Algoriphagus sp. Y33: one gene and its partner. The protein of the gene in region 1 binds, or shares a complex with, the protein of each later gene. Links are inferred from orthologs where the notes say so. Each region holds a gene or a part of one and is shown in the gene's direction. Other genes may lie near its edges. The genes, in order: mnmE and mnmG.

The links.
Region 2: the proteins of mnmE (region 1) and mnmG are in contact, whole or in part, in a solved structure (PDB 9HIP), measured with the Escherichia coli proteins. The link is inferred for Algoriphagus sp. Y33 from one-to-one orthologs.

Annotation. Positions count from the first base shown.
Region 1 is NZ_CP061947.1:2,110,075-2,124,951, forward strand. The notes cover bases 6,003-8,946. They hold mnmE (tRNA uridine-5-carboxymethylaminomethyl(34) synthesis GTPase MnmE), read left to right. Parts: upstream 6,003-6,755; coding sequence 6,756-8,138; downstream 8,139-8,946. Other genes in these bases: ID165_RS08565 (metal ABC transporter permease), read left to right, coding at 6,003-6,295; ID165_RS08570 (thioredoxin fold domain-containing protein), read left to right, coding at 6,307-6,759; ID165_RS08580 (outer membrane beta-barrel protein), read right to left, coding at 8,612-8,946. Also shown: ID165_RS08535 (2,3,4,5-tetrahydropyridine-2,6-dicarboxylate N-succinyltransferase), read right to left, coding at 1-218; ID165_RS08540 (hypothetical protein), read left to right, coding at 240-1,373; ID165_RS08545 (metal-dependent transcriptional regulator), read left to right, coding at 1,678-2,340; ID165_RS08550 (metal ABC transporter solute-binding protein, Zn/Mn family), read left to right, coding at 2,418-3,332; ID165_RS08555 (metal ABC transporter ATP-binding protein), read left to right, coding at 3,329-4,117; ID165_RS08560 (iron chelate uptake ABC transporter family permease subunit), read left to right, coding at 4,117-5,409; more of ID165_RS08565, read left to right, coding at 5,399-6,002; more of ID165_RS08580, read right to left, coding at 8,947-9,262; ID165_RS08585 (AraC family transcriptional regulator), read right to left, coding at 9,532-10,320; ID165_RS08590 (class I SAM-dependent methyltransferase), read left to right, coding at 10,388-11,143; ID165_RS08595 (hypothetical protein), read right to left, coding at 11,365-11,817; ID165_RS08600 (hypothetical protein), read right to left, coding at 11,930-12,211; ID165_RS08605 (hypothetical protein), read right to left, coding at 12,396-12,611; ID165_RS08610 (hypothetical protein), read right to left, coding at 13,240-14,163; ID165_RS08615 (hypothetical protein), read right to left, coding at 14,182-14,634; ID165_RS08620 (DNA-3-methyladenine glycosylase I), read right to left, coding at 14,862-14,877. UniProt on the Escherichia coli protein: Exhibits a very high intrinsic GTPase hydrolysis rate. Involved in the addition of a carboxymethylaminomethyl (cmnm) group at the wobble position (U34) of certain tRNAs, forming tRNA-cmnm(5)s(2)U34.
Region 2 is NZ_CP061947.1:5,185,832-5,200,662, forward strand. What follows is about bases 5,226-8,123. They hold mnmG (tRNA uridine-5-carboxymethylaminomethyl(34) synthesis enzyme MnmG), read left to right. Parts: upstream 5,226-5,690; coding sequence 5,691-7,556; downstream 7,557-8,123. Other genes in these bases: ybeY (rRNA maturation RNase YbeY), read left to right, coding at 5,226-5,608; ID165_RS21280 (class I SAM-dependent methyltransferase), read left to right, coding at 7,546-8,123. Outside these bases: ID165_RS21220 (hypothetical protein), read right to left, coding at 1-25; ID165_RS21225 (PaaI family thioesterase), read right to left, coding at 53-508; ID165_RS21230 (hypothetical protein), read right to left, coding at 513-1,106; ID165_RS21235 (SDR family NAD(P)-dependent oxidoreductase), read right to left, coding at 1,134-1,892; ID165_RS21240 (YfiT family bacillithiol transferase), read right to left, coding at 1,955-2,488; ID165_RS21245 (ComF family protein), read right to left, coding at 2,493-3,185; ID165_RS21250 (carboxymuconolactone decarboxylase family protein), read left to right, coding at 3,267-3,608; ID165_RS21255 (hypothetical protein), read left to right, coding at 3,615-3,977; ID165_RS21260 (exodeoxyribonuclease III), read left to right, coding at 3,981-4,742; ID165_RS21265 (ATP-binding protein), read left to right, coding at 4,778-5,179; more of ybeY, read left to right, coding at 5,183-5,225; more of ID165_RS21280, read left to right, coding at 8,124-8,457; ID165_RS21285 (Ig-like domain-containing domain), read left to right, coding at 8,454-10,127; ID165_RS21290 (long-chain fatty acid--CoA ligase), read left to right, coding at 10,591-12,339; ID165_RS21295 (MarR family winged helix-turn-helix transcriptional regulator), read left to right, coding at 12,586-13,056; ID165_RS21300 (3-hydroxyacyl-CoA dehydrogenase/enoyl-CoA hydratase family protein), read left to right, coding at 13,092-14,831. UniProt on the Escherichia coli protein: NAD-binding protein involved in the addition of a carboxymethylaminomethyl (cmnm) group at the wobble position (U34) of certain tRNAs, forming tRNA-cmnm(5)s(2)U34.

The DNA of each region.
Region 1 (14,877 bases):
ACTTCGATTGTTTCCATTTTTTGGATAGGGAAATATAGAATTACTGCCTTTTTTACCCAGTCATTTACTTTCCAGTTGCCATCCCCAGTAGGCTCAGCCACACGTATTACGCCTGCATCCAGATCCTCAATAACGGCTCTGATTGCTTGTTGTGTTGTTTCTTCTTTTAATAATTCCCGGTTGTCCCAGGCCTTTTCGATGATGGTTTTCAGTTCCATTATTTTGGTTAGTTTCGTTTAATGAGTGAAAAATCAGCTTCCCTAATTCCAGTCTTGATTGCATCAAGCCTTAAGCCCGCCAAAGATACAAGAGCTTGGGGAAAGCTTGGCCTTTCGTTGCGAGAATCAGGGCATTTCAGTCTGATTTTTATGGGATTTTCACAAATTCGACTGAAAAATTCCGAAGATGAAAAGTTCTATCGTTCACTTTCAAACACTAACTCACGTTGGGGAAGGATCTCCTCACAGGCAATATTCCTCAAAACATTACTACGGACTCGTCCAAAAATCCTGATTTGCTGCACCTATGAATACTTACCAATTGCTTCATTTTTCAAAAGGATTTTGGGCTACAAGTTGGTCTATGATGTGCAGGAAAACTACATCAAGAATCTGGATTTAAACCCCAGGTTAAGCCCTGCTAAAAAGAGAAAAATCAGTAGATTAATTAGGGGAATGGAGCAGATGAAAGGAATCGATTTATTCCTGCTTGCTGAACTTTGCTATACGGAAGAGATGCCGGACAAAACTCCATTCTTGATTTTGGAGAATAAATATGCAGGAGAAATCAAATCTGTATCACCGTTCAAATTCTCATTAAAAGAAGGGTATTGTTTTCTGATTTCAGGCACACTTACTCCTGCATTTGGCACACTCGAAGCAATCGATTGGTTTAAGGAAATCTTAAATGAATTCCCAAAATCCATCCTCAAAATAATAGGACATTGTACGCTTCCAAGCTTCAGGATTTCCCTTCAAAAGGCTTGTGAAAACACTCCCCAAATTCAGCTGAAGGCATCCAGTTTTCCTATCCCGAACGAGCTGATCATCACCGAATATTCCGAGATAGATTTTGCGGTTTTACCCTACCAAAACAGGAATGCAATAAAGGATAAAATGCCTACCAAACTGTTTGAATCAGCAGCGCTTGGAGTGCCTGTTTTGATAAGCAGAAATCCTAAATGGCTAGACTTTCTCGGAACATTTTCCGGAGGATTTCCTATTGATTTTTTCGACCCCCAGCACGCTTGTCAGCAATTCAGAGCCGCACTTCATCGGGAGTATTTCACCCAAAGCCCTGATGATTCTATCCTGTGGAAATCCCAACACACAGACTTCGTTTTGGCTATCAAGAACCTAAATCCAATAAAATAGGATGTGGATTACTATCCACACTTATCCACCTAGGCCCTCATTTTTACACTCATTCCTATAAAACGGAAACTGGGATAGTTTCGCTTATAAATCAACTAATTATACAATCTTAATACATCAAAATACTATAAATCAACTATTTAGACTAATAATAACGTATGACTAATTTTATTTTTAGACATGGCTAAATACGTAAACACATTTGAAAACAGGTTATCCACAGGCGATTTAGCCACTGTTGAATTAATTTTTAGATATATCTAATTTAATTTTTACCTTTGCCTCAGTACAACTTACATTACCAATGGTCTTAACCACTGCTGAGGAGAATTACCTGAAAGCCATCTATCACCTTTCGGAAGGAGCAACGAAAAGCGTATCCACAAACGACGTAGCCGCCGAGATGAAAACCAAGCCTGCTTCCGTCTCGGATATGCTCCGAAAACTGGGTGACAAGGAGGTGATAGAATACCGGAAATATTACGGAGTCAACATCACTGAAGAAGGAAAAAAGAGAGCGCTTCAAACAATCAGAAAGCACAGGCTCTGGGAAGTCTTTTTGGTGGACAAACTACAGTTTGCCTGGGATGAAGTTCATGAGGTGGCAGAGGAGCTGGAACACATCCAATCCCCTCTCCTAATTCAGCGACTGGACGCTTACTTAAACTATCCAAAATTTGATCCGCATGGCGATCCAATACCGGATGAATATGGAGATGTGAGGGCTAGACCAAGGCTTGCACTGAATGAAATGGAAGTGGATCAGTCCGGGCAGATTGTAGCCGTAAAAGACAGCTCGGCGGCCTTCCTAAAATACCTGGATAAAGTAGGTGCTTACATCGGAGCGAGAATCAAAATTTTGGACAAAGTGGAGTTTGACGGTTCCATGGAAATTCTTGTAGATCAAAAAAAAACGCTCTTTATGTCGAAGGACGTAGCAGCAAATATTTTGGCAATTCAGTCATGAATTCGAGCCCGCCTCAGGCTGGCAGGTTCCGAAGTTCGTGACATAGGGTATAACCTTTGAAAGAAAAATATAAACACGTGAAAAACACCGTTGTCCTACTTCCTATTTTACTTCTTTTCTTTGGATGCAAATTTGACAATCCTAAAGAAAGAGCGAGACCACTGATCGTAGCCACCACCAGTATTCTAGCGGATGGAATCAGAAACCTTGTGGGCGAAAACGCAGAAGTGGTTTCTCTTATGCCTGCCGGAGTGGATCCACATTTGTACAAAGCTTCCGTGCGGGATTTGGATTTACTCCAAAATGCAGACCTAGTCATTTATCACGGGCTTTTTCTGGAAGGGAAAATGACGGAGATTTTCGAGAAGCTGGCATTCAGCCAAAGCCTGATCAATGTCTCAGAAGACATTCCCGATAATTTACTTTTAAGATCCGGACCGGAAGCCCACTCCGTAGATCCACACATCTGGTTTGATGTTTCACTATGGTCTCTGGCACTGTCCCACGCTTCAGAAGAAATTGTAAAATGGCAGCCTGGCTGGAAGTCAACGGTAAATAAGAATACCGAGTCTTACCTCTCACAACTGGAAACATTACATAATGACAATCTCGCCAAAGTTGCTGCACTTCGCAACGCCAATCAAGCGCTGATCACCGCACATGATGCATTCTCCTATTTTGGCAAAGCGTATGATTTGGAAGTTCTCGGGCTCCAAGGCCTATCCACACTGAGTGAACCGGGACTGAGAGATTTGACCGGGCTGGTGAGTTTCATCGTAGAGCGGAATATTCACGCTGTATTCGCTGAGCAGACTATTTCCCCCAAGGCAATAGAAGCGGTGGTTGCAGGCTGCGCCAATCAAAACCATGAAATCAAATTGGCAGGACCACTGTATACAGATAGTTTGGGCGCGGCGGACTCTTCGGCCGGCACTTATATAGGAATGGTAAGTACCAATGTTCAAGTAATTTTCGAAAGCCTAACGCAATGATCACACACGTAGAATCCCCTATTTTAGAAATACATGATCTGACTGTCAGTTATGATCAAAGCCCTGTTTTATGGAACGTGGACCTGAGCTTGCCTGCGGGAAAGCTTATTGGAATTCTCGGTCCCAACGGTGCGGGAAAGTCCACCCTGATCAAAGCAATCATGGGACTTGTTCCGATCACAGGTGGATATGTCAAGATTTTTGACCGGGAGTTAAACGATGTGAGAAGCCGCATCAGCTATGTGCCCCAGCGAGAATCAGTAGACTGGAATTTCCCTGCTTCCGTATTGGATGTGGTGATGATGGGGACTTATGGAAAACTCGGGATTTTTCGCAGACCGGGCAAGAAAGAAAAGAAAATCGCCATGGATTGCCTGGAAAAAGTTGGGATGCAATCCTTCGAAAAGAGGCAAATCTCCGAACTTTCCGGCGGTCAGCAGCAACGGGTATTTATAGCAAGAGCACTTGCCCAGGAAGCAGATCTATATCTGATGGACGAACCTTTCGCAGGAGTGGACATGGCTACAGAAACGGCCATTTTCCAGCTCCTTCAAGAAATGACATCGGCCGGAAAAACAGTGATCGTAGTACACCATGATATACATTCTGCTATGAATTACTTTGACTGGATCATTATGCTAAATCTTCACTTAGTGGCATCCGGCCCGAAAGCCGATGTGATGACGGAAGAACTCCTACGTAAAACGTACGGAGGAAAACTCAACCTGCTCACCAAAGTCACTGACATCATTAGACAAAAGGACTTTAACCCATTGAAAAACTGATGAGCGATTTTGTCTATTTCTTTACCTTTCAGGATGCTTCAATCGCCTTTGTGGTCATTGGAATCATATTGCTCGGAATAGGCTCGGCATATGTGGGAACATACAGTTTTCTTGACAAGAAAGCCCTGCTCGGAGACGCTATTTCCCATGCCGTGCTCCCCGGGATTTGCCTAGGCTTTATGCTGGCAGGCGAAAAAAATCCTATTTACATCGTCGCCGGTGCATTTTTATCAGGTGCACTTGCCACATTTCTCACCTCCTGGCTGAAGAGCAACACGAGGTTAAGTGATGATGCGATTATTGCCTCTATCCTTTCCATATTCTTTGGCTTTGGGATAGTCCTGCTCACCGTCATTCAAAAATCCGGAAACCCGGAAATGGCCGGGCTGAATCAATTTATTTTTGGAAACGCGATAGCTATTCTGGAAGAAGACCTCTATATCTACGGGGGGTTGGCAATACTGATTATTATTACACTTTCTGCCTTCAGGAAAGAATTTTCCATGCTGGTCTTCAATGCTGACTTCGGAAAGTCAATTGGCTACCCTATGGGATCGATCCGGCTGGCCTTCAATGTGCTGATGATTTTGGCCGTGGTGATTGGGATCCAAGCCATCGGTGTGGTGCTAATGGCCGCTTTACTGATCGCCCCCGGAGCCGCCGCAAGATTCTGGACAGATAACCTCGGGAAGCTTCTGCTTATAGCCGGGTCATTTTCGGCTATTTCGGGAATCCTCGGAACCTATGTATCCTTTGTAATTCCACAGATGCCTACAGGTCCTTGGGTAGTAATTTTCCTTTCTATATTTGCGTTTGTCTCATTTCTTTTTGCTCCCAAAAAAGGTGTGCTCTTCCGCTTTGTCGCAAGAAAGCACTACTTGAAAAAGACGCATCAAGACCACTTATTGAAAGGTATATTCCACGGTCTGGAAGATGGCAAAAACTCATTTGGCATAGAAGAAATCTATGAGGCCTTTCCCTACAAAAAGAGAGAGACGAAGCATACAATTGATAATTTAATAAAAAGAAACCTACTTGTTGTAAATCAAGGTTTTATACAATTCACTCCTGAGGGAAAATCAGAAGCTAAACGAATTGTCCGACTTCATAGGCTATGGGAACTTTACCTCAATGAGTACATGAATATTGCACCTGATCACGTGCATGATTCTGCCGAAAAACTGGAACATATCCTCACTCCTGAACTCGAAGCTTTGCTGGAGAACAGGCTAAATTATCCTAAACTCGATCCTCACCAGGAGACTATCCCCCGCGACACCGATGAGCTTTGACCAAAACGCATTTCTAATCATTTTCACAGCATCCATTATTTCAATTTCATGTGGGCTGCTGGGTGTTTTTATGATGCTGCGAAAAATGTCCATGACAGGAGATGCCATCTCCCACGCAGTACTCCCGGGAATAGTCATAGGGTTCTTCGTATCCGGCAGCCAGCGTGGACTGGAGGTAATTATAGGAGCTGGACTTCTCGGTATTTTGGCTACTTTGATTATCAATTGGCTTAAAACAAAAGCTAAAGTACAGCTGGATGCATCTATAGGAATCACCTTTACACTCTTATTTGCCATCGGAATTATCCTGATAAATATGCTGGCCTATAAAGTCGACTTGGACCAGGAATGTGTGCTGTATGGTGAGATTGCCTACCTGCCGATAGATCTCTGGATTACCAAAGCCGGGTTTAGCATGGGACCAAGAATCACCTATCTCGCCATCTTGAATTTAGTTTTGGTCAGTCTATTTATATTCTTATTGTACAAGGAGTTAACATTGACCAGTTTTGATGAAAACTTCGGTTTGGTAATAGGTCTTCCGGCAGGAGCCATCAACCTTGCCTTGATGAGTATGGTTTCCTATACGACCGTCAGCAGTTTCGAAGCTGTTGGTGCTATTTTGGTGGTAGCCTTGTTGGTAGTCCCTCCTGCCACGGCATTTCTTTGGACTAAAAAATTAACCTCCCTGATTAAACTTACCTGCGCTTTAGGTATTTTTATCGCAATAGCAGGATATTATATGGCATATTTGGTTGACAGTTCTATAGCAGGAATGATGGTTGCAGTTGGTGGGATTGTCTTTTTAGGGAGCGCTTTAGTCAAAAGCACCAAGCCGCATATGCTATTCGGAACTTCCACCCCAAACAAGCCGTTGGAGATTTGAAAACTAGAAGCATGAAAAAAATAGTATTTATAAGTTTATTTCTATTCACTGCCCATTTTGTGAGAGCACAGGATAAAATAGAATGGCTGAAATTTGAAGAGGCTGTAGCCGCTACAGAAGCCAATCCTAAAATGCTCTTGATCGATGTCTATACGGACTGGTGCGGCTGGTGCAAAAAAATGGACAAGGAAACTTTCACCGATCCCGTAGTAGTCAGCTATATCAATGAGAAATTCTATGCCGTCAAAATGAACGCTGAGGACAATAAGCGCAAGTTTGACTTCAAAGGAAAAGAATATACTGAGGCAAAAATGGCAGCAGCCATGCGTGTGAACTCCTATCCTAATTTTGTGATCATCGATCCTACATTGAAGAATATTACCCAGTTGCCCGGATACAGGCAGCCCGTACAGTTTCTGGATGGATTGGGACAAATCGTAGATAATGGAATCGGCGCAAAATGAGTTTTTCCCTTTCTGAACAAAGCGACACCATAGTCGCTTTAGCCACTCCCCAGGGCGTTGGAGCTATTGCCATAATCCGCCTTTCCGGAAAAGATGCCATTCAGCTTACAAATGAAGTCTTTTTTGGTAAAAATTTGGAGAACCAAGAATCCCACACCATACATTTTGGAACTATCCGTGATGGCGAGAAGATCATCGATGAAGTTCTTGTTTCCTTATTTATCGCACCCAAGTCATTTACCAAGGAAAATGTGGTGGAAATATCCACACACGGCTCGTCCTATATCATCAATCAGGTTCTAAAGCTTTTTATCCGAAAAGGAGCCCGCCCGGCTAAACCGGGAGAATTCACCCAGCGCGCATTTCTCAATGGTCAGTTTGATCTGGCACAGGCTGAGGCAGTAGCAGATCTGATCCATGCGGATTCCGAGACTTCACATCAGGCTGCACTTAGCCAAATGAGAGGCGGATTTAGCTCTGAAATTCAAGAGCTTAGAAGTAAACTGATCCATTTTGCTTCAATGATAGAACTGGAACTGGACTTTGGTGAAGAGGATGTGGAATTTGCAAGCCGGGAAGAATTACGGACGTTGGTAGAACGCCTTCTAAGAGTAGTGGAAGAATTGATTTTGAGTTTTGACCTGGGAAATGTGATCAAAAATGGCGTACCTACTGTGATCGCCGGAAAACCCAATGCCGGCAAATCCACCCTACTCAATGCGCTGCTCAACGAAGAGAAAGCAATCGTGTCTGAAATTGCCGGAACGACGAGGGATTTTATCGAAGATGAAATTAATATTGGAGGCGTGATCTTCCGATTTATAGACACAGCAGGTTTACGGGAAACAACCGATACCATTGAAGCAATTGGCGTAAGCAGAACCCAGGAGAAAATGAAGTCCGCTTCCTTGATTTTGTATCTGTTTGATTTGGGTGATACAGATTTGGTAGAGATCAACCGGGATGTCAATAAGCTGGAAAATCAGGGAGTCCCTTTCTTGAAAGTAGCGAATAAAGTAGATAAAGGTAACCCACAGTTAATGAGTAAGTTAAAAGAAAAATACCCTGACACAATTTTTATCTCTGCCGGGCAAAAAGAGAACTTGGAAGAACTGAAATCCAGGATTTTGGTACTAGTAAATCTGGACAAATTCCGGACAGGAAATACTGTGGTGACTAACGTGCGTCACTATGATTCATTAGTGAAAACCCGGGAATCCTTATTGGATATTCTCACTGGTTTGGACAAGGAAGTGACCAATGACTTTGTGGCGATGGATATCCGCCGCTCCCTTCACTTCCTAGGAGAGATCACCGGTGAGATTACCACAGATGATCTTCTGGAGAATATTTTTAGGAATTTTTGTATCGGGAAATAAGCCTAGTTTTCTTTGCTTGACTTTGTTTGATTTTCCCTGAATATCAAGACGGATTTTAATGAAAAACGCTTCCATATTCGAGATTTTGAGTTTCTAAAGATTCATCTTCACCAACATCCAAAAGATGCTGTTGAAAGAAAAGAGAACAAAGAAAACAGAAAGCTTGCAGAAGAGATTTTCTTGGTGAGAGAGAATCTCCAAAGGATAGAGTTTTCATTGGTCTCAAATACAATGCAGTGTATAATAACGAATTGGTAAGCTGGTACAACAGGGCTGGGTTTTTCAAGCACATCACTTTTCACAGTGCCAGGCGCATACTAATGCAGTTTTATTTCTTGAAAATGGAACAGATCTGTATACAGTTCAAAAAAGACTTGGGCATAAGGAAATAAAAACCACGGCAAGCTATGCGAAAATCGTTGATAAAAAAAATGCAAGAATCTGCTATGCTAATTCCTAAGGCAGATTCAAATTTAAAATCTGAATCCTATTCCGGTAGATAAATTAATTCTACTAATCTGAAATAAATTACGATCAACAAACTGCTTCTGAAACTCCATATTATTGAGCCATGACCATTTAGATGCAAAGTGATACCTGAGAGAAATCCCAAATTCAACGCCAACCTTAGAATAATCCGTCATTGCTGTGATCAAGATGCCATTTCCATTGTATTCATATTCTGACCCCATATACATTCTGCCCACCCTAGCCTTTGCATCAATATTCAGTTTTGGGCTCACTGGAACAGTATAAACAGGACCAATCATTAAAGCTCCAAATGTGTTGATAAATTCCTCATTGGATCTTTGCAGAACATGTGCACCTCCCTGCCATTTAAGGGAAACGCCCCAGTTTTTTCCGAAAAAATATCCGGCGTCTATAAGATTGATCGTCAGCCCCACTCCTCCCGGATTCAGAGAAAGAGTTTCTCCAGTATTAGAATTTAAACCATTCATATAACCGGGAACGATATAGCCTAGTGTAAATTCTGAACCGGTAAACATTGTTGAACCTGCACTTATTCCAATATAAGCTTTTTTGATTTTGTTATTGGTTTGTCCAAAACAATGAATTGAGAAGCAGAAAGCAATAATTATTGTAGCTATTATTTTTACATACATGCCCTTAAAGTTAGGAACTTCTTATGCTATTTCAGATGCTTTCTGAAGCAAATAAATTAATTTATCCTATAAGATTACCTCAGAAATTAAATGTGCTAACTGGTTAATTGTTTTTTTTAACTAAATCATTATTCACACACAAAGAACCAAAAAAAGTCTTAGTCAGAATTTAGCTTACTCCTCCTGCCTTTTTTCTGAAGGTTTATGATTTGTAAAAAGCTATTTTACAATGAGATACCTACTCAAATACTGAAAACATACAGTATCCCCTATTCAATCACATATTTAGCAGGAGTGGTGCCCAAATGCTTTTTGAATGTGGTAATAAACGAACTCACATTTTCATATCCCAAATCAAAAGCAATGTCCTTTACCGCTCTTCTTTCTCCAAGTAGCCTTATTGCTTCAAGCAATTTTAAACGCATCTTCCATTCACCGAAACCCATACCCAACTCCTTAGTAAACAACCGTAAAAGCGTTCTGGAACTCATGCATGATAGCTCCGCATAATACTCAATAGTTTTCGTTCCCGAAACATCGTTCATCAGAGCATCTGTTACTTTTTTAACTCTTTCATCACGGCTTGTCGGAAGGAATGTGGGACTGGGGGTTAAGCAGGAGATTTCATCCAACAGTACTTCAAAAATTCTAGCTTGTTGGGATGTCAATCGCTCAGGGTTCGAAAAAAAGGTGATTTTGGCTAGCAGGCTTTTTATAAAAACCGTTGTGTCAAAAGCAAAGCTCACTTTGGGAAGACTGCACAATTTTGACTCATCAATAAATGCTGAAACAACTTTCACATTCCTTGGGAAGTATACCTGATGCCCCTCATTACCTGCTAACCACACGCATTGGGATGGATTGACTATCCAAATATTTTTTCCTGTTACAACTTCCATAATCCCTCGATCGCATGATATGATTTGGGCCCGTGGATGAGAATGATAATCAGCACATTTTGCATTCCGGATAGTTTCAGAATAAGTGGTAACCGGGCGTAGCTCATTTTTCTCAAAACCGTGGTCAACACTGATATTTGTCTTATAATCATTATTCATTGTCCTAATATAGTAACTATGACATTGTCTGGCTTACCGAACTTTGCATGTAAACAATAGAATATTTATGGAAAGCAAAAAGCACAACGAAAACATTATAAAGCAATTTTCCAAACAGGCAGTTGGGTACTCCTCAATAACTTCACACAGCGATGCTTTGGACAAATTGGTTCAGATTTCCGGAATAACCAAAGAAGACACGGTACTGGATATTGCATGCGGTACAGGCATTGTATCCTGCGAATTTGCCAAACATGCCCATTTTGTTACCGGTATTGACATCACCGAAGAAATGCTTGATCATGCGAGAAAATCGCAACAAAAGGAGAACCTCCAAAACGTCTCCTGGGAGACTGGAGACGTTACAGATTTACCATATCCCGACAACCATTTTTCGCTAGTGATATCAAGATTTGGGTTTCACCATTTTTTAGACCCACTTCAAGTTTTGAGTGAAATGACGAGAGTCTGTAAATCCAACGGCCTGATTATGGTAGTGGATGTCTCGGTACCTGACGATAAAATCAACAAGTACAACGAAATGGAAAAACTTAGGGACTATTCCCATGTATCAACAATCTCAAAGGCCGGTTTTGCCAGTATTTTTGAAAAGACTGGGTTAAAACATCCTGAAACCGATGACTATGTAATGCAGATTACCCTAAATGAACAACTCCAAGCTTCGTTTCCGACAAACCCCGATGAATTGAAAAACATGATTCTTCAGGATATAGGAGTTGATAATTTGGGAATAAACGCAAGATGGTTTGGTGAAGAAGTAATGCTTAACTACCCAATCCATATCTTTTCAGCCCGAAAATGACAGACAGAAAAAATGATATGAAATCGGCACGATTAAAATCATCATTAAAACACACAGGACTCCGTCAGCTGACGGATTAATCGTCAAAGATTCTATCTGACCATTAAAAATCAAAATATAAACAGATGAAATCGAGTCTGCCTGCATCAGGTAGGCTCGATCCCTTACCTCGGGATCACATACTGGGATGATTACCTATAGTCAGCAAATCTCAAAGGTTGTCACCCCCTGATAGGCAGATGTCCCAATTCAGGTGTATCAAACACCCGCTCCATTTCCATGCGGATAATTTCTTCCACGTCCCGTTTGATCCCACGGTAGTTCTGTATGACCTCCTCCTGGGAGACATCCCGGACTTTCGGTATAGGCTGATATACATCCTCTTCTTGTTTCAATGCTTTATCATCATTAATAATTGTAGCATGAAATGCTTTCAGCCTGATCTTTTGATCAGGGGTACCTGCCACCAAGCCGACAAATTCACCCGAAGAAAGAGAAGATATTGTAGAAGCGGGAACCGCCTGATCCAGCTGGGTTGATTTTGATATAGAAGTCTCCAAACTATTGATTGAAATGCTCTCGCGGTTCTGAATGATTCTTCCAAACCGTTCGGAAAGTTGCTTGCCCGTATCATCCAAAACCTGACCACTGATAACATTCCCTACGGTATTCATAATCACATCCGCCTGTTCCCTCCCTTAATCTTTCCGAAGCTGGCTGTAGTCCTGAACTCCTAAGCAATTGGTCTTAGTTCTCCTGTTTAAACTTTGCAGTTCCTTAAATACTCTAATTTTTTCCCCCCACGGAAAGATTTCTGAGTGCAAATCCCTTCATTTCCAACAGACGTGCTTTACCGTTGTTTACCTTTTGCTCATTGTAGCGTACAGCACCGCCTATTGACTTGCCCGTAATGACAGTTAGCTTTCTTTTAAATAGAATAGCCCTGACAAGTTCACTTGTGGTCTGACAAAAGGAAGCCTTGGGGAGTAACGATTTGAGATGCAGGTTTTCCTCTGTTGTAATTCTAACGGTAAGCCATAACGGTTTGGGAGCTTCCGCCTTTTTCATAAGCATCTGCATTTTAAAATTCGACTTCGGAGAATTTTACCCCCACCGCAATTCCGACAGCGGTGGGCAAGATCGGATTGTGGCACAATCCTACATCTTGCTCATTGCCAACACGCAATGCCAAGCTTGCCCTCAGTGGAAGGTCGAGTTGATCAAGTAGAAATTTTAATCCTTGGCAAAAGCCTCAGTTTTCCAGATTCCACACCCAATCGTCAGCGGCCATTACCCAATCACGTATGGGAAATCCCATTTCATTTCGCCAGTCCATCCCCTGGTAATAGAAATAGAAAACCTCGGCTTCGGAAGCCGGAACTTGAAGGGAGTTAAAGTAAGCCTGTTCCTGTTCCAGTGTAGGAGAAACATTTCTTGAAAAATTGAGATTCTGAGCTTCGAGATTCATAACGGTTGTCGTTTTTGATAAAGCTCAAAAGTGTGGAAGCATGGATTCTTTTAGGTATACTCCAATTGAGACTTTAGAAGATCCTGCAACTTCATAAGGTACAACTTGCTCAGTCCATTGAAAAACTATCCCTTTTAACTTTATAAATGCTTACCCTTGCTTAAAATTGGATTTCATAGAAGTAAGTCTCACTGGTTAAAGTTTCTCTGAAATATCTTTTCCAATGACTAGAACCGTTACCGCTGCTGTACATAATTGAATTAACAGTAGGCTTAAAACAAGCTGGCGTATCAGAAGGAACAATCCTGTTTTGAAAGTAAATGATTTACGTCACTTTAACACAGGATATGGCCTTTAGCTGGAACCGGGAACAATTTACCGGCCAACATCACTTCACTGAAAAGTAACTTATACACAACATTTTCTAAGAAGGTTTAAACCTATACTATCCTTTATGTAACTACTATCCTTCCTAAAGGAAACTGAACTATCCTTTTTAATGAAATAAATGATGTTAAAATCAACCCAAGGAGTCCTTTAGTATGTGAGGTATACAACTGATCAAACGGGCGTTTTTATACCCCGCATTTCAAAAGATTATTTGCAGTAAAGTATAGTAGAATAGGGATTAATTACGATAAAATAAATCCAGATGATGTACCCTTTGCTGTACCTCATGGCTTTTCATCGGCTCAAAACGAAAAATTTCTTTACCCTTTTTGATTACCAATATATGGTAAGGCTGGCCAAGTATATTTGTCAAATGGTGAATAGTAGCTAGCTCGGCCAAATCCTCATGCCATGACGCCATTCCATATAAGGAAACAAAAGCAGTTTCCTGAAGGCTTTGATAAACTTCTGCTGCCAAGGACATAGCTATAGGCCCCCCACCACGGAAGCGGGTTGTCTCCAGTATACTTTTTCTGAACTCTTCCTTCGGCTTATTCATGGAGACCCAAGTCTCCCGACTAAATTCAGAAGGAATAACCAAGGTATCTGCGTCTATTGCTTGTGTTGAGATTCCAAGGACAGCATCCAAAACATGTGTTGCCTCATGAAGTAAAATATACACCAAGGCATTTAAATCACCTGCATCGACAACCACCTGATAATCAGAATCAGGAATATAAAGGCTGTTTTCTTTCCAGGTCGCCCATTCAGAGATGGTCTGGTGTAGAATTTCAGAACGAAAGGTAATGGTAAACATCTTATTCTCATCCGGTTCACCTACAGGTGAAGCAAGTGCTGTATTTGGCATATTGTCCAAAAAGCTAATACTGTAAAGATGTTCTTTGAGGATTTTCTGATGTAAAGGCGGAAGCGCATCAAAGGCCATTTCAATTACCTCCTGCTCTGTAGGTGTAAGAACATGATTGACCGGATTCATTCCCATCTCCTGAAAATTCAAAATAATATCATCAGGCGTTATATCGACTCTGTCATTTAGGCAAAAAACATTTTGTTCTTCAACTTTTTGAGCTTGAGTCTGCGCTATAAAAATGACTAAAGCAAAGGTAATCATGATGGCTTTTTCCATACTATTTTCCAGCATATGTAATATTAATTAAGGTTATGAACACAAAATTACATCAGAAAGTATAGCCTTGTCGACTTTAATTACCTGACTGAATGCAACAACATCCTCTACTTTCTTAAATGCAACATTAGTACTTCTTAATTCATTTATAGCAATACCCAGGGCTAGGTTCATTTGGTTATTCTGCCAGTCCAGCAAATCAGCCTTTCCTCTAATTTTGGTTAGCCTCTGCGTTAAGTACAGTTCTTTTAGATCTTTAGAAACTGAACGATATTCTTTACTGTTCTTTATAAAATCCTTGAAATCCTCCAGCGAATAATCCTCCCAAATAAAAAAGGCAATTCCCTGTATAAATGCAGTAAGATTATCCCCACCTACCGAAGAAATCAATTCTTCATTCACTTCAAAAGGAACAATTGTATATGGTGAAGCACCTGAAGAAACAGGGATATCCCATACTTTAGTTTGAACACTGCAATACGACATAATACATTTTGATTAAAGACAATCTTTACAAACCGCACACATTACTTTCGTATCTCCTACAAAGAATTGACTATTTATTCCTTCCAGCTCATTTAACATCCCTTATTATGAATTTGCGTTTTAAAAGGACTTAGGCTCAAGGATATGAATCAATTCAAATGGGCTGGTTATGTAAAAAATGCTACGTACATTTTATTATTTACCTCCTGCTATAAACATTATAGTTGTTACAATTTTGACCAC
Region 2 (14,831 bases), 3.1 Mb from region 1 along the record:
AGACAATCAAAAGGATTTTTTTCATTTGTGTAAAATTAGGTTGTATAAAAGTTTAAAATTCAAGCTCACTCAGCTTCACATGTGTTTTAATCATGTTAGAACTGGCTTTAGCCACAAGTTTACCTGAATCCTTAGTAATTACGGCATCCCAATGATTCAGGTTCGATCCGGAGCGGACTAATTTTGCAGAAACTTCCAATGTCTCCCCGATCTGAGCTGCTGATAAAAAGTCAACATTCAAATTGATGCTTGTCATCAAGTACTCGGAACCTGCCACAAAATTTCCCATTCCGATCACATCATCTATCATCAGGGAAGCGACCCCTCCGTGAAGTATTTTGGCAGGGTTACACATCACGGGTAGGACAGTATAAGCTACTCTTATCACTCCTTTGTCAATTTCCAAAAGGGTTCCAGCAAGCCAATTTCCAGCCATTGAAGGTGTTTTGTCAAGTTTTTGCCCAATCAATTTTCTAAAATGCTCCAAGTAGGGATTCAAGTTCTCCATAGCATTATCCTTGTTTATTTATCAATCTAAAATAGTCTTCCAATATAGTTTTTAGCGCTACTTTTTCTTTTGGATTAGCCCAAATATCGACCCAAGTCGCGTTTTGCTTTATTTCAAATTTGGCCTCGTTGGTTATCCAAGGCTCAAGTTTTCTAACATACCCTAAAAATTCAGAGTTATTGCCATTTTGAAGTTGAACTTCCTCCTGTTTGCCGTCTGAAGAAGCTCGGATTTCCAGCGGCCAATCCACATTTACAGGTTCTATATACAAATAAGCCTCGTCTTTTTGACTATTCAGGATTATCACCAAATCCAGCGTAGGACTACTCTTGGAAACTTTTCTTTTCCCATGACGAAAAAGAAGCATACCTGCATCAGACCTGGTCTCCCTGTCATAGTTGATTGCCCGTACATTCAGAAAATACATACGGCTCGAAGAAGTCATCCGAAAACTAAGATCTTCACCCGAGTTATTTGCCCGCTTGGTATTGAAAAAAGAAAGAAGCAATACCAAACCAATAGAAATCACCCCAAAAATCTTTAAAATTTTGATTAATTCGGGCGAAAGGGTATCGTTGGCTTTTCGCCTTTGAGGCATGATGATTTTACTTAACGATAGAAAGAATCAATGTACATAGGAGCCTGCATTGATGTCGATACTTGTACCGGTGGCATGATCGGCTAATCCAGAACAAAGAAGAGTCACCATCGGAGCAATGTCGTCAGGTTTGGTCAATTCATTTAGTGCTATGTCATTAAGGGCAAAATCCTCTCCGTATTGAGAGAGAATGTCATGGGCCATATCTGTACGGGTGAAGCCCGGGGCAATCAGAAAAGCCTTGATTCCCTGCTTTCCATAATGTCTCGCTATAGATCGTGTCAAACTAACGATTGCTCCTTTAGAAGCCGCATATGCAAGGTAGTCTGGGGTATCCCCACGAAAAGCAGCTCTGGAAGATATAGTAACAATTCTGCCATTTTGATTAACTAGAGATTGCGCTACAAATTCCTTGCAGAGAATGCCAAGAGCAGTTGTGTTAACTTGCAGTGTTTCTTGCCAAATCTCAAGCCATTTACTTGTTGGAAGGTCGTCCGGTGCTGATCTGGCAATACCCGCATTGTTAACCAAACCCGAGATCGCCCCATATTTTTCTACCAGTTTTGGGATAAAACCCACAACTTGGTTTACATCAGAAAGATCGCAAGACTCAATAAACGCCGGATTTACCAATTCCGACAAGAGTTTTTCTGCTTCGGCGGCATTGCTGTTAAAATGAATAATCACTTCAGCACCTGATTCCGAAAGTTGCTTGGCAATAGCCCTACCTATGCCTCTCGAAGCCCCTGTAACTAGTATTCGTTGATTTTTGAGGGAAATATTCATAGACTTGAATTTTCTTTAAAGCTTATGAAAGCTGAAATTTTCTGGAAGAAACAGCAATCCCATTACCACTTTTCACGAATGATCAAATGCTGAATATGTGCCAAATGATGCATCGAATGCCAATGATACATCAGTGTAACCTCAGCTAACTGAACGGTAGATTGATGTTCTGGATGAAAATACGTTCTACGAAAATCTGACGAAGTCATGCTCTCCAATATAGCTGACCATTTTAGATGGATGCCCTCTATCAAAGAAAGAGAGGTATCGATAGCTACAGAATAATCAGGCATTCTTGCCCAAGCAGCTTCATCATAAGGCTTGATGGTGGGATTTTGCTCTGTTAGAGCCAATTTGAACCGTATCAGCGCATTCATATGGCTATCGGATAGGTGATGGACTACCTGTCTTACAGTCCAGCCTCCCGGGCGATAATGCGTATTCCATTGCTCAGTTGTGAACGTGCCCACTGTGTCTTTTAAATACTCTGGAAATAAACGAAGATAGGCACTAGCCTCTTTCAACTGTTGGTCTGAAATAGTTTCAGGCTTCAGAAATTTACCTATTGGGTACTTCAATAATTCTATATCAATCATAATTTTATCCTCCGGCTGCGATGGTAACCAAATCTACATTTTTTGCCCCACTTGCCAAAAGCACATTGGCGCAAGCACACAAAGTAGCTCCTGTCGTCATCACATCATCTACTAGGAGGATTGACTTATCGGTGATAGAATTATGGGGTGAAATCTGAAATACACCGTCCATATTATTCATTCGCTCCAGTCGGGATTTCTGGGTTTGTGTTTCAGTAAATTTTCCACGAATTAATTCATTTTCCAACTTCACAGACAATTCCTTGCTTAGGCCTATTCCAAATTGCTCACTCTGGTTGTATCCTCTTCGGCTTTGCTTTAGTGGGTGCAACGGTACAGGCACGATGACATCCCAGTTCTTTTCAAATCCATGATCACTTAGAGTTTTACCATACAAGTATCCCAGCTCTTGAGCCAATTGCGGCTTATTCCTGTACTTAAGCTGATGCAAAAGTTTTTGGCTGCGCCCACCTTTGGTAAATTTCAGGTAGGCCATTACCATTCCTACAGTACTTAGTCCTTTTACCTTTTCGCATAAATCATTGTCAATTGGCCTTAAATGATAGCTGGTAACAGGAAGTGTGCCCTTACAAATTACACATAGATTTTTCTCATGATCGTGAAGAGACGTTCCACACAAAAGACAATTGCGTGGAAAGACCAAATCCAAAAAATCTTTTACAAAAAATAAACGCATTGCGAAAAAGGCTTGTTCATATCTGCCAAGGGCAAATAGTGGTATATTTGCTACTTAATTCTTTCCTAAACAGTTAAGATAATGAATCTCATAGAGGAATTCAACGAGTACCGCAGCCGGATGAATGATAAAATTTTGGCTGAAGACAATAAAGTAATCAAGCGTATATTCAATCTTGATACCAATGCATACGCTGAAGGATCTATAGATATAAAGTCTAAGGAAATGATTGGACTCGCTTGTTCTATGGTATTAAGATGTGACGACTGTATCAAGTATCACTTAGGAAAATGCCATGAAGCAGGCCTGACGAAAGAACAAATATTTGAAGTATTCTCGATCGCGACTTTGATAGGAGGGACAATAGTAATCCCACATTTGAGAAGAGCTACAGAATACTTGGAAACACTTGAAAATCAGTAGATTACAATGTTCAAACGTGATCTGGAATTAGAAAAACGCTGGTCGAAGCTGCTAGAAGGCCTTAAAGAAACCATAGGTAAAAAACCTGCGGACCTAAATGGCGTACTCTTCCTTATAGGTGTTCAGGAACTTGGCCAAGGAAACAAAATATTCAGCAAAGAGCAAAAGCAAGACTTGATGCACATCGCTGTTTGCAAAGTTTTGAGTTACGATGGATTTTATGAACTTGACTATGTGGATCAGGATGGTTGGCCGCATTGGAAATTGATAAAGGAGCTCCCACATTTTGATTTGCTAGAGCAAGAGAAGCTTTTAAAGATTCAGGTATTGGAATATTTTGAAAAGGAATACGAAATAGTAATTGAATAAATTGTGAAAATAGTATCATACAACGTTAACGGCATTCGTGCTGCGATGAATAAGGGTTTTATAGATTGGCTTAAACAAGTAAATCCAGATATAATTGGTTTACAAGAAGTTAAAGCCAATTTAGATCAGATAGATGCTACTATTTTCCAAGACTTGGGCTACGAAATATATTGGTACCCAGCGTTTAAAAAGGGGTATAGTGGAGTAGCAATTTTGAGTAAAATAAAGCCAAAGTCGGTAAAATTAGGAATGGATTATTCAAAATACGACGATGAAGGAAGGCTCCTTCAGGCAGATTTTGAAGATTTCTCATTTCTCACAGCTTATTTCCCATCAGGCACCACTGGTGATATTCGCCAAACATTTAAATACGAATTCTTAGACGATATCTTTGGTTATATACAAGATCTAAAGCAGACAACCCCCAATTTCATATTGAGTGGAGATTATAATATTTGTCATAAAGCTATAGATATTCATAATCCAATATCTAATAAAAACACTTCAGGCTTCTTGCCTGAAGAGCGGGCTTGGATGGATAAATTTACAGAATCAGGATTTGTGGATAGTTTCAGAAAATTCAACGACCAGCCTCATAATTATACCTGGTGGAGTTATAGATCAAACTCTCGGGCAAAAAATTTAGGCTGGAGAATTGATTACCACATGGCCACCACTTCTATGGAAGAGCGTTTGAAAAATTCCGTTATACTAGCGGATGCTAAGCATTCCGATCATTGTCCAATATTAATAGAAGTAGAATAAAAATAGATACTTCTTACTCATTGAATACAACTATGATGAAAAGCATAAAAATTTCTATTCCTTCTCTTCTTGAGAACATAAAAATAATTGAAAGTTTCATCGACAATGCTCGTGAAAAATTTGAGATCAATGATGATATCTATGGCAATATCATGATTTCGGTAACTGAATGCATCAGTAATGCTATCATACACGGAAATCAAGGCGATAAAAACAAACTTGTCCATTTGGAATTAGCTCTTGAGGAAGACCTACTTCTATTCACTATCCAGGATGAAGGAAGTGGATTTGACCACAATGAGCTTAAGGATCCAACATCTCCCGAAAATATCGAAAAAACGGGTGGCAGAGGAATATTCCTGATAAAGCACCTTTCGGATGATGTAAAATTTGAAGAGAACGGCACAAAGACCGTTTTATCATTCTATATGAATTAAGCTATGCCCGTCAATTTCTTTACTGAAGATGTTTCATTTTCTCTAAAAGAAAAGAGAAAAAGAAAAACTTGGCTCAAGCTGCTTGCTGAAGCAGAGAATCACACAATTACAGATTTAAATTATATCTTCTGTTCTGACGAATACCTGCACAACATTAATGTAGAATATTTAGACCACGACACCTATACCGATATTATCACTTTTGATAATTCCGATGACAAAGAAATTATAGAAGGCGATATATTCATAAGTATAGAGCGCGTAAAGGAAAACGCGGAAATGCTAAACACCCAACTGGAAAAAGAACTTAGCAGAGTAATCAGTCATGGTCTTTTTCACTTGCTGGGTTACAAGGATAAGTCAAAAACAGAACTGAGCTTAATGAGAAGCAAAGAGGATTTTGCAATAAAATTATTCGATGAAACTTAAACGTTCCACGTGAAACAGTTCCCGCTGTACAGTGGGGAATTTAAAAATGTTTCACGTGAAACAGTAAACGAGAGAGAAGACAATGTTTCCAATATACGATGTCATAGTAGTAGGGGCAGGGCACGCAGGCTGTGAAGCAGCACATGCTGCGGCACAGATGGGTTCTAAAGTACTGCTTTGTACTATGAACATGAACACTATTGCCCAAATGTCATGCAATCCTGCAATGGGAGGGGTGGCAAAAGGGCAAATTGTAAGAGAAATAGATGCGCTGGGGGGAATGTCAGGGATTATCTCAGATAAATCCATGATACAGTTCAGGATGCTTAACAGGTCTAAGGGTCCTGCTATGTGGTCGCCAAGATCCCAGAATGATCGCATGAAATTCGCAGAAGAGTGGCGGTTAGCCTTAGAACAAACGCCAAACGTGGATTTCTGGCAGGAAATGATCACAGGTTTATTGGTAAAAAACGGACAGTTAAAGGGAGTAAGAACAAGTATTGGTCTAGAAATACAAGCCAAAAGTGTTGTATTAACCAATGGTACATTTCTAAATGGCCTCATTCATATTGGTGAGAAGCAATTTGGAGGAGGAAGAACCGGTGAGGCAGCAGCTCGAGGAATTACCGAGCAACTGGTACAATTAGGCTTCGAATCCGGTCGAATGAAAACCGGAACGCCTCCAAGAGTGGACGGAAGAAGTTTGGATTATTCGAAAATGGAAGTTCAATATGGCGATGAAAAACCGGAAAAATTCAGCTATTCTGATACCACTTCAACACTAAAGGAGCAAAGAACTTGCTGGATTACCTATACAAATAAAGAAGTCCACTCCAGTCTGGAAGAAGGATTTGATAGATCACCCATGTTCAATGGAAGAATACAAGGGCTTGGACCAAGATACTGCCCATCCATCGAAGATAAAATCAACCGTTTTGCAGAGAGAGATAGACATCAAATATTCGTGGAGCCGGAAGGATGGAATACCGTGGAAATGTACATCAACGGCTTCTCCACTTCGTTACCTGAGGATGTACAATATAAAGCATTACGGAAAATTGAGGGATTCGAGAACGCAAGAATGTTTCGCCCCGGTTATGCAATAGAATATGATTTCTTTCCACCAACTCAGCTGAAACTCACGTTAGAAACTCAATTAATGGAGAACTTATATTTCGCAGGCCAAATTAACGGAACTACAGGATATGAGGAAGCAGCTTCACAAGGATTGGTAGCAGGAATCAATGCCAGCCTAAAAGCTCAAGAAAAAGATCCTTTCTTACTAAAGAGATCAGATGCCTATATAGGCGTACTCATAGACGACCTGATCAATAAAGGTACTGAAGAGCCCTATAGAATGTTTACTTCCAGAGCTGAATTTAGGCTTCTACTCCGTCAGGATAATGCTGATCTTCGGCTAACCAAGAAAGGACATGATATAGGATTAGCTTCTGATAAGCGGTTGGAGAAAATGAACGTTAAGAAGGAGCAGACTGCAAAACTGATCAATGAGCTAAAACAAAAGAAAGTAAGTCCCGAAAGTGTCAATCAAGGCCTTGAAGAATCCGGCTCAGCATTAATCAAAGAAAAAATATCCGTTGAAAAACTGCTGAAAAGACCACAAATAGGTCTGGAACATTTGAAGAGTTTCAATACAGAAATAGGGGAGTATCTATCCAAGTATTCTAATGATGTGCTTGAACAGGCTGAGATACAAATCAAGTATGACAGCTACATAGAGAAAGAGCAGCAAATGGTAGAGAAGCTCAGTAATATGGAAAACTTCAAAATCCCCTCAAAATTCGACTACATATCCATTCCTGCACTTTCTGCCGAAGGAAAACAAAAGCTCAATAAGATAAGACCTGAGACCATGGGTCAAGCTTCTAGAATCAGCGGAGTGACTCCTGCAGACTTATCCATAATTACCGTCTACCTTGGAAGATAAAATGTTGGAAAGACTTACTAAATGTCCGCTCTGCAAGAGTGGACATTTTCTTAACTATCGAGAAATACAAGATTACGCAGTCAGCCAAGAGCCTTTCATGCTATGCAACTGTACAAACTGTGGATTAAAATTCACAAACCCAAGACCTACTGAAGATACAATTGCTCCCTATTACGATTTCCCTGAATATTTCTCCCACGATGATAAGGCTAAAAACCTAACCCAACTCGTCTATCAAAAAGTCAGAAAATACAATATATCCCAAAAACTAAGGTTTTTAACCAGTCTCAAGCCTCGTAAAGGAAATTATTTGGATTTCGGATGCGGAACTGCTGAGTTATTGGTACATGCTCATACCCTCGGATGGAAAGTAACAGGTATAGAACCAAATGAAAAAGCCAGAAAACTAGCTAACTCAAAAATAAGTGGAAAGGTATACGAATCCATCAATGGGCTACCTAAAGGAAGCTCCTTTGACATCATAACGCTCTACCATGTATTAGAGCATATTCATTCACTCAGAAAAACAGTAAAAACACTTATAAAACACTTGAAATCAAATGGTTATATATTAATTGCTATACCAAATCCCGAAAGTCATGATGCTACAAAATATGGTGAACATTGGGCAGGTTGGGATGTACCAAGACATCTCTACCACTTCAATCTCCAAGCCATTGAAAATTTCGCAGAAATCTTCGATTTGCAACTAAAGGAAATATTGCCAATGTCTTTTGACAGCTATTACGTCTCACTCTTGTCTGAAGGATATGCAGATCCACAGCAATCAACGTTAAAGAAATATTGGAAAGCTATTATTTCAGGAAAAAAATCTAATAAAGAAGCAGTTAAAACTGCAGGAAATTATTCTAGCAACTTATTCGTTTTCAAAAAGAAGTGAAACAACATAATCTAATCATACTTTTAGTTATAAGCATATTAGCTTTTTCATGTGCAAAACAAAGTGCACCAATGGGCGGGCCAAGGGATGAGGATCCACCCAAAGTTACAGACATGAACCCAAAGGATCAAAGTCTGAATACAAAACCTGAAGAGATCATCATAACATTTGATGAATACATCAAACTCGATAATGCCAACAAAAACATTCTTATTACACCAAGAATAAACAAGGACGAAGTAATTTTCACTGCATTGAAAAATACATTGGTGATCAAGCTAAATCAGGAATTAGAAGATAGCACAACCTATGTATTCAACTTCCAGAAGTCAATTCAAGATTTGTCCGAAGGAAATCCGGCTGAAAATCTCAAGCTAGTATTTTCAACAGGGAAAAGTATAGACAGTCTCACATTTTCAGGATCAGTGAATTCATACTTTTCGGGAAAAAATGACAAACCGGAAGACGCCATAGTGGGTTTATATCCAATAAATGATACCACAAATGTCTTTATAGCACCCCCATATTACTTGACTCAGGTTGATTCAGCCCGTAGATTCAATATCTCAAATATTAAAGCAGGCAAATATCTGGCTTATGCTTGGCAGGATGACAATAATAGCCTTAAAGCAGAATACAAGTCAGAAGCATTTGATTTTATTACCGATACCATTAGTATCAACGAAAACATTGAAGGGGTTCAATTCAATCTCTCAAAAGGTGATCAAAATCCTATCAGATTACTAAGATCGTCTACATTAGGATCTAATTACCTAATTGTCCTAAACAAAATGCCCGTAGATATCACTTTAGAAAATGAGAAACTCGGGAATGAAATTTTTTATACACTAGGAGATAAAAGAATCAATCTTTTTTCAGATGCCCCTATTTCAGATAGTCTGAAAGTCAATATCAACTTAAAAGACTCCGTAGGATATCAAATCGATTCGCTTGTCTGGGCAAAATTTGAAGAATCCGACAGAAAACCGGAAAAACTGACCATTACCCCTAACTCAGGGAAAAACTTCTACCAGACCCTTCCTATAGAATTAACCTTCAATAAACCTGTGAAAAGTATCAATTACGACTCACTTTATATTGCTTACGATACCGCCTCGATGATTCAGATTACCCCGGAGATGCTAAGCTTCAAAGATTCGCTGAGAAGAGATATTATCAACATTACCCTAACTATACCTGATTCCATACCTTACGATGCTTTCACGCTCAAAGCAGCAGATTCTACCTTTAGGGATATCGAAGGGTTGTACAATGAAGGACCACTCTCAGGCAATTACAAAAGACTAAAAAGAGAAACATTGGCAGATGCCATTACAGGAACTATCCAGGACACAGAGGGGCCTTTCATTATCCAGCTGCTCGATAGTAAAGGCGACATAAAAAGAGAATCATACGTAGAGACCGGAAACAAATTTTCCTTTAGTTTAATAGAAGCAGGAAACTACCAAATCAGAATAATAGAGGATGCAAACAGAAACCATCGCTGGGATCCTGCCAACTATGAAGAAAGACGGTATGCAGAACGGGTGTTCTATTACATCGACCCCGAAACGTCAAGTAAAAATATTACCATCAGAGGTGGCTGGACCTTGGAGGATCTTCAGATAAAAGCTACACCAAAGACCGGCTTAAAAACCATTCAGGATTAGGCGTGGATAAGTGCCAATTCAAGTGTGGATAAAAACTGGGTAGGCAAGGATAACCCACTACTTATACACCGGGCTTCACCAAGCTATTTCTCCCGGTAAGTTATTTGGGGAAAAGCCAACAGTTATCCACTTCCCAAAATCAATCTATCCACAGCTGATTTCCCAACAGTGAATAAGTAGTCAAGAATCCACATAAATCAGTCAAAAGAATTACTTCAATCATCTACAACAACTTACATGTGGACAAAACGGGGATAACCCGTGGGAAACCCTAGTAAAGTCCAATGAATAACGTGGAGAAGATTAATCCCCCTTCTTTTCCACAAATCCACAGTCCTAATAACCTTAGTAAAGAATTTTTTTAAAAATCTATTTTACAATTATTATAAAAAGAGAGCGTGGATAACTCTTTGTAATGGCTTCGTATTTTGGTAATATTATAAGACACCCAAAATGATGAACTATGAAGCCGAGCAGACTTTTTGATTTAATTCCGTACCAAATTGCAACGTATGACAAGGAAGTAGCTTTGTCCAAAAAAAAGAACGGGAAATGGAAGGCCTATTCATCAAGAGATCTCAAGGAAATAGTCGATAATCTGAGTTTGGCGTTTTTGAAAGAAGGATTGGAAAAGGGAGAGAAAGTTGCGATAATCTCTGAAAACTGTCCTGAATGGAATTTTATCGATTTGGCCCTTCAGCAGATCGGTGCCATCTCAGTTCCTGTTTACCCCACCATTACTTCATCTGACTTTGAATACATATTTGACCATGCTGATGTCAAGATGATTTTCGTTGGTGACCAGACCATTTATGATAAAGCAAAAGAGGTCTGTGGACAGCGCACGATCTATAGCTTTTCACACCTGGATGGAGCTGTTTTCTGGGAGGATTTCTTGGCAAAAGGAGTAAATGAGAGTATTGCAGAGCTTGAGCTTTTGAAAGCGGCCGTTAAGCCGGATGATTTGTTTACCATTATTTATACCTCAGGCACTACCGGACGGCCAAAAGGTGTGATGCTTTCCCATATCAATGTTCTTTCAAATGTAGAATCGATCGCATCCATTATGACACCTGCTACCGGTTCATCAAGGATATTGAGTTTTCTTCCACTTTGTCATATTTATGAACGTACGGGTGCATTTTGCTTTATGTACTTAGGCTTCTCTATTTATTATGCCGAAAGTCTGGAGATGCTGGGAGAGAATATGAAGGAAATCAAACCGCATGCATTCAATACTGTTCCCCGACTTTTGGAGAAAATTTATGATAAAATAGTTGCCAGAGGGTACGAGCTTACCGGCATTAAGAAAGGACTTTTCTTTTGGGCACTGAAGCTGGGTCTGGAGTATGATCCTGCCAAGGAAATGGGAGCTTGGTATGATTTTCAACTGAAAATTGCCAATAAATTAATCTTTAGTAAATGGAGAGAAGCTTTGGGCGGAGAGGTTCTCCAGATTAATTCAGGCGCTTCAGCCCTGCAGTTTAGATTGGCTAGGGTTTTCTGGGCTGCAGGGATCAAAGTATGTGAGGGATATGGCCTGACGGAGACTTCACCGGTAGTATCTGCCTCTATTTGTACCCGGGAAGAGATGAGAATCGGATGGGTAGGAAAAATAGTAAAGGATGTGAAAGTGAAAATAGCTGAAGATGGCGAAATTCTCGTCCAAGGATCCAATGTCATGCAAGGATACTACCGGCAGCCTGAGATGACCGCAGAGGCACTTAAAAACGGCTGGTTTCATACAGGTGACATAGGAGAGCTTGACGGAGAATTCTTAAAGATCACGGATCGTAAAAAAGAGATGTTCAAAACCTCCGGAGGGAAGTACATCGCGCCACAGCTGATGGAGAATAAATTCAAAGAATCTACACTGATTGATCAGCTGATGGTAGTAGGTGAAAACAGAAATTTTCCGGCGGCACTCATTGTCCCTGCTTTTGAAGGTTTAAAAGACTATTGTAAGCATAAAGGAATCCCCTATACCTCTGATAGGGAGATGATACAGAGGCCGGATATTCTGGATAAATATGATCGCGAAGTAGAACAGCTGAACAAATACTTTGCGAAATGGGAGCAAGTGAAGCGTTTCAGCCTATTATCAGCACCTTGGGGGATTGAATCGGGGGAATTGACTCCCACTATGAAATTAAAGAGAAAAGCGATTTTGCAGAAATACCAAGCCGAAATTAAGCTTATCTATCAGGAATGATGAGCTGATTTAGAATACTTTACATTTTTTTTAACATTAGTAAATCCTATTGTCAAAGGAGGCATTTTTTACAAATATTCTGGTTCTACTGAATTATTTTTCATTTCCATCATCAAGGGAGGCTTTTTGTTGAATTCTCCGTAAATGTCAATTTGTGATGCATGCATAACTTTTTTCAATATAGTATGCATGCATACATTATTTTTTGTACATTAGAAATCGTTAAAATTGAAGCAATTCGGAGAGATGAAGAGAGAAGAAACAGTTGATTATCATATAAAAAGTGCCTGGCACGCCATCTCCAGAATGTACAATCAGCAGGCTGCCGCAGAAGGTTTTACTACTGCCATCGGCTTTGTACTGATCAACATCAATTCGAAGGAAGGAACACCGGCTACCAAAATTGCGCCGCAAATAGGCTTGGAGACCAGAAGCCTAACCCGTATGCTGAAGACGATGGAAGAAAAAGGACTTATTTTCAAAAAACCGGATTTGGTGGACAAACGGTCTGTCCGGATCTACCTTACAGAAAAAGGGAAAAAGAAAAAGGAAATTTCAGTAAATACCATTCGGGAATTCAATGAACAGGTGCGTGGAGTGATCAGCGAAGAAGAGTTGAACAGCTTTTTTAGCGTATTTGAAAAGATACAGCTGGTCATCGATCAGGTGCAGATTGATAAGGGAGTAGATATCAACAAACCAATATTTGAATTATGAACCAATAACCGCCACTAGGCTAAAAGCCCAAAATTATGAACAGAACCATTAAAAAAGTTGCCGTTTTAGGTTCGGGAGTTATGGGATCCAGAATTGCCTGTCATTTCGCCAATATTGGCGTTCAGGTACTTTTATTGGACATTGTACCTTTTGAACTCTCAGAGCAGGAACAGAAAAAAGGACTCACTAAGGATCATCCTATGGTCAGAAACCGGATAGTAAACGAAGCTTTGCAAAGCACATTGAAGTCAAATCCTTCAGCTATCTATGATAAAGCTTTTGCATCCAGGATTACCACAGGAAATTTTGATGATGACCTTCCCAAGATAAAGGACTATGATTGGGTAATCGAAGTAATTGTGGAAAGATTGGATATTAAGCAGGGTCTTTTTGAAAAAGTAGAAAAATGTAGAAAACCGGGCACACTGATCACCTCCAATACTTCCGGTATTCCTATGCATATGATGTGTGAAGGAAGGTCGGAAGACTTTCAGGAGAATTTTGTAGGAACACACTTTTTCAATCCACCCCGGTATCTGAGACTTTTGGAGATTATTCCAGGTCCTAAAACAAAGCCGGAGATCGTGGATTTTATGATGGAATATGGTGATAAATTCCTTGGAAAAGAAACCGTGCTGTGTAAGGATACACCGGCGTTTATAGCAAATAGAATTGGTGTATATGCAATTATTTCGGCCATGCACACCATTGAGAAAATGGGGCTTGGAGTATCTGAAGTGGATAAATTGACCGGAACGATCATAGGTCGGGCCAAATCCGCCACTTTCCGAACCATGGATGTGGTCGGTTTGGATACTACCGTGAATGTGGCCAATAATCTTTACAAAGCCCTTCCGGATGATGAATCCAGAGATAAATTCAAGCTTCCGAAAATAGTAGAGGTTTTACACAGCAATAAGTGGTTCGGGGATAAGACTGGGCAGGGATACTTCAAAATGATCCGTCACAAAGATGGCTCCAAAGAGTTGAAGGAAATAGACTTTGAGACGTTCGAATATAAGGAGGTAGAAAAGCCAAAATTCAAAGCTTTGGAAGCTGCAAAGGAATTTGAAGACCTTAGAAAGCGGATCAAATATCTGGTGAATTTTGATGATCGTGCAGGCGAGTTTTACCGTGCGACTTATTACGATTTGTTCAGATACTGTTCCAATCGCATCCCGGAGATTTCTGATGAACTGTATAGAATAGATCAGGCAGTTTCTGCCGGTTTTGGCTGGGAGCTTGGGCCATTCGAAACATGGGATGTTCTGGGTGTGAAGGAGACCGTGGACAAGATGGAAGCAGCCGGTGAGAAGCCCGCAGCTTGGGTTTATGAGATGCTGGAAGCAGGAAATGATTCTTTTTACAAAGTAGAAAACGGTAAAAAGCATTATTACGACATTCCCAGTAAATCCTATCTCGAAATTCCGGGTCTGGAAGAATTCATTATTTTGGACACACTGAAATCTGCAGGTAAGAAAATATGGAATAATCCCGGAGCATCTGTCTATGATATGGGCGATGATGTGATCGGCCTGGAGTTTCATACCAAGATGAATTCCATGGGAGCTGAGGTCATCGAAGGGATCAATACGGCTATCGGTATGGCTGAGAAGTCTCATAAAGGTCTGGTAATCGGCAATGAGGGAGCAAATTTCTCTGCCGGAGCCAATTTGGCCATGCTGTTTATGTTTGCAGGAGATCAGGATTTCGACGAGATCAACCTAATGATTGCGCAGTTTCAGAATACGATGATGCGGGCACGTTTTTCTTCA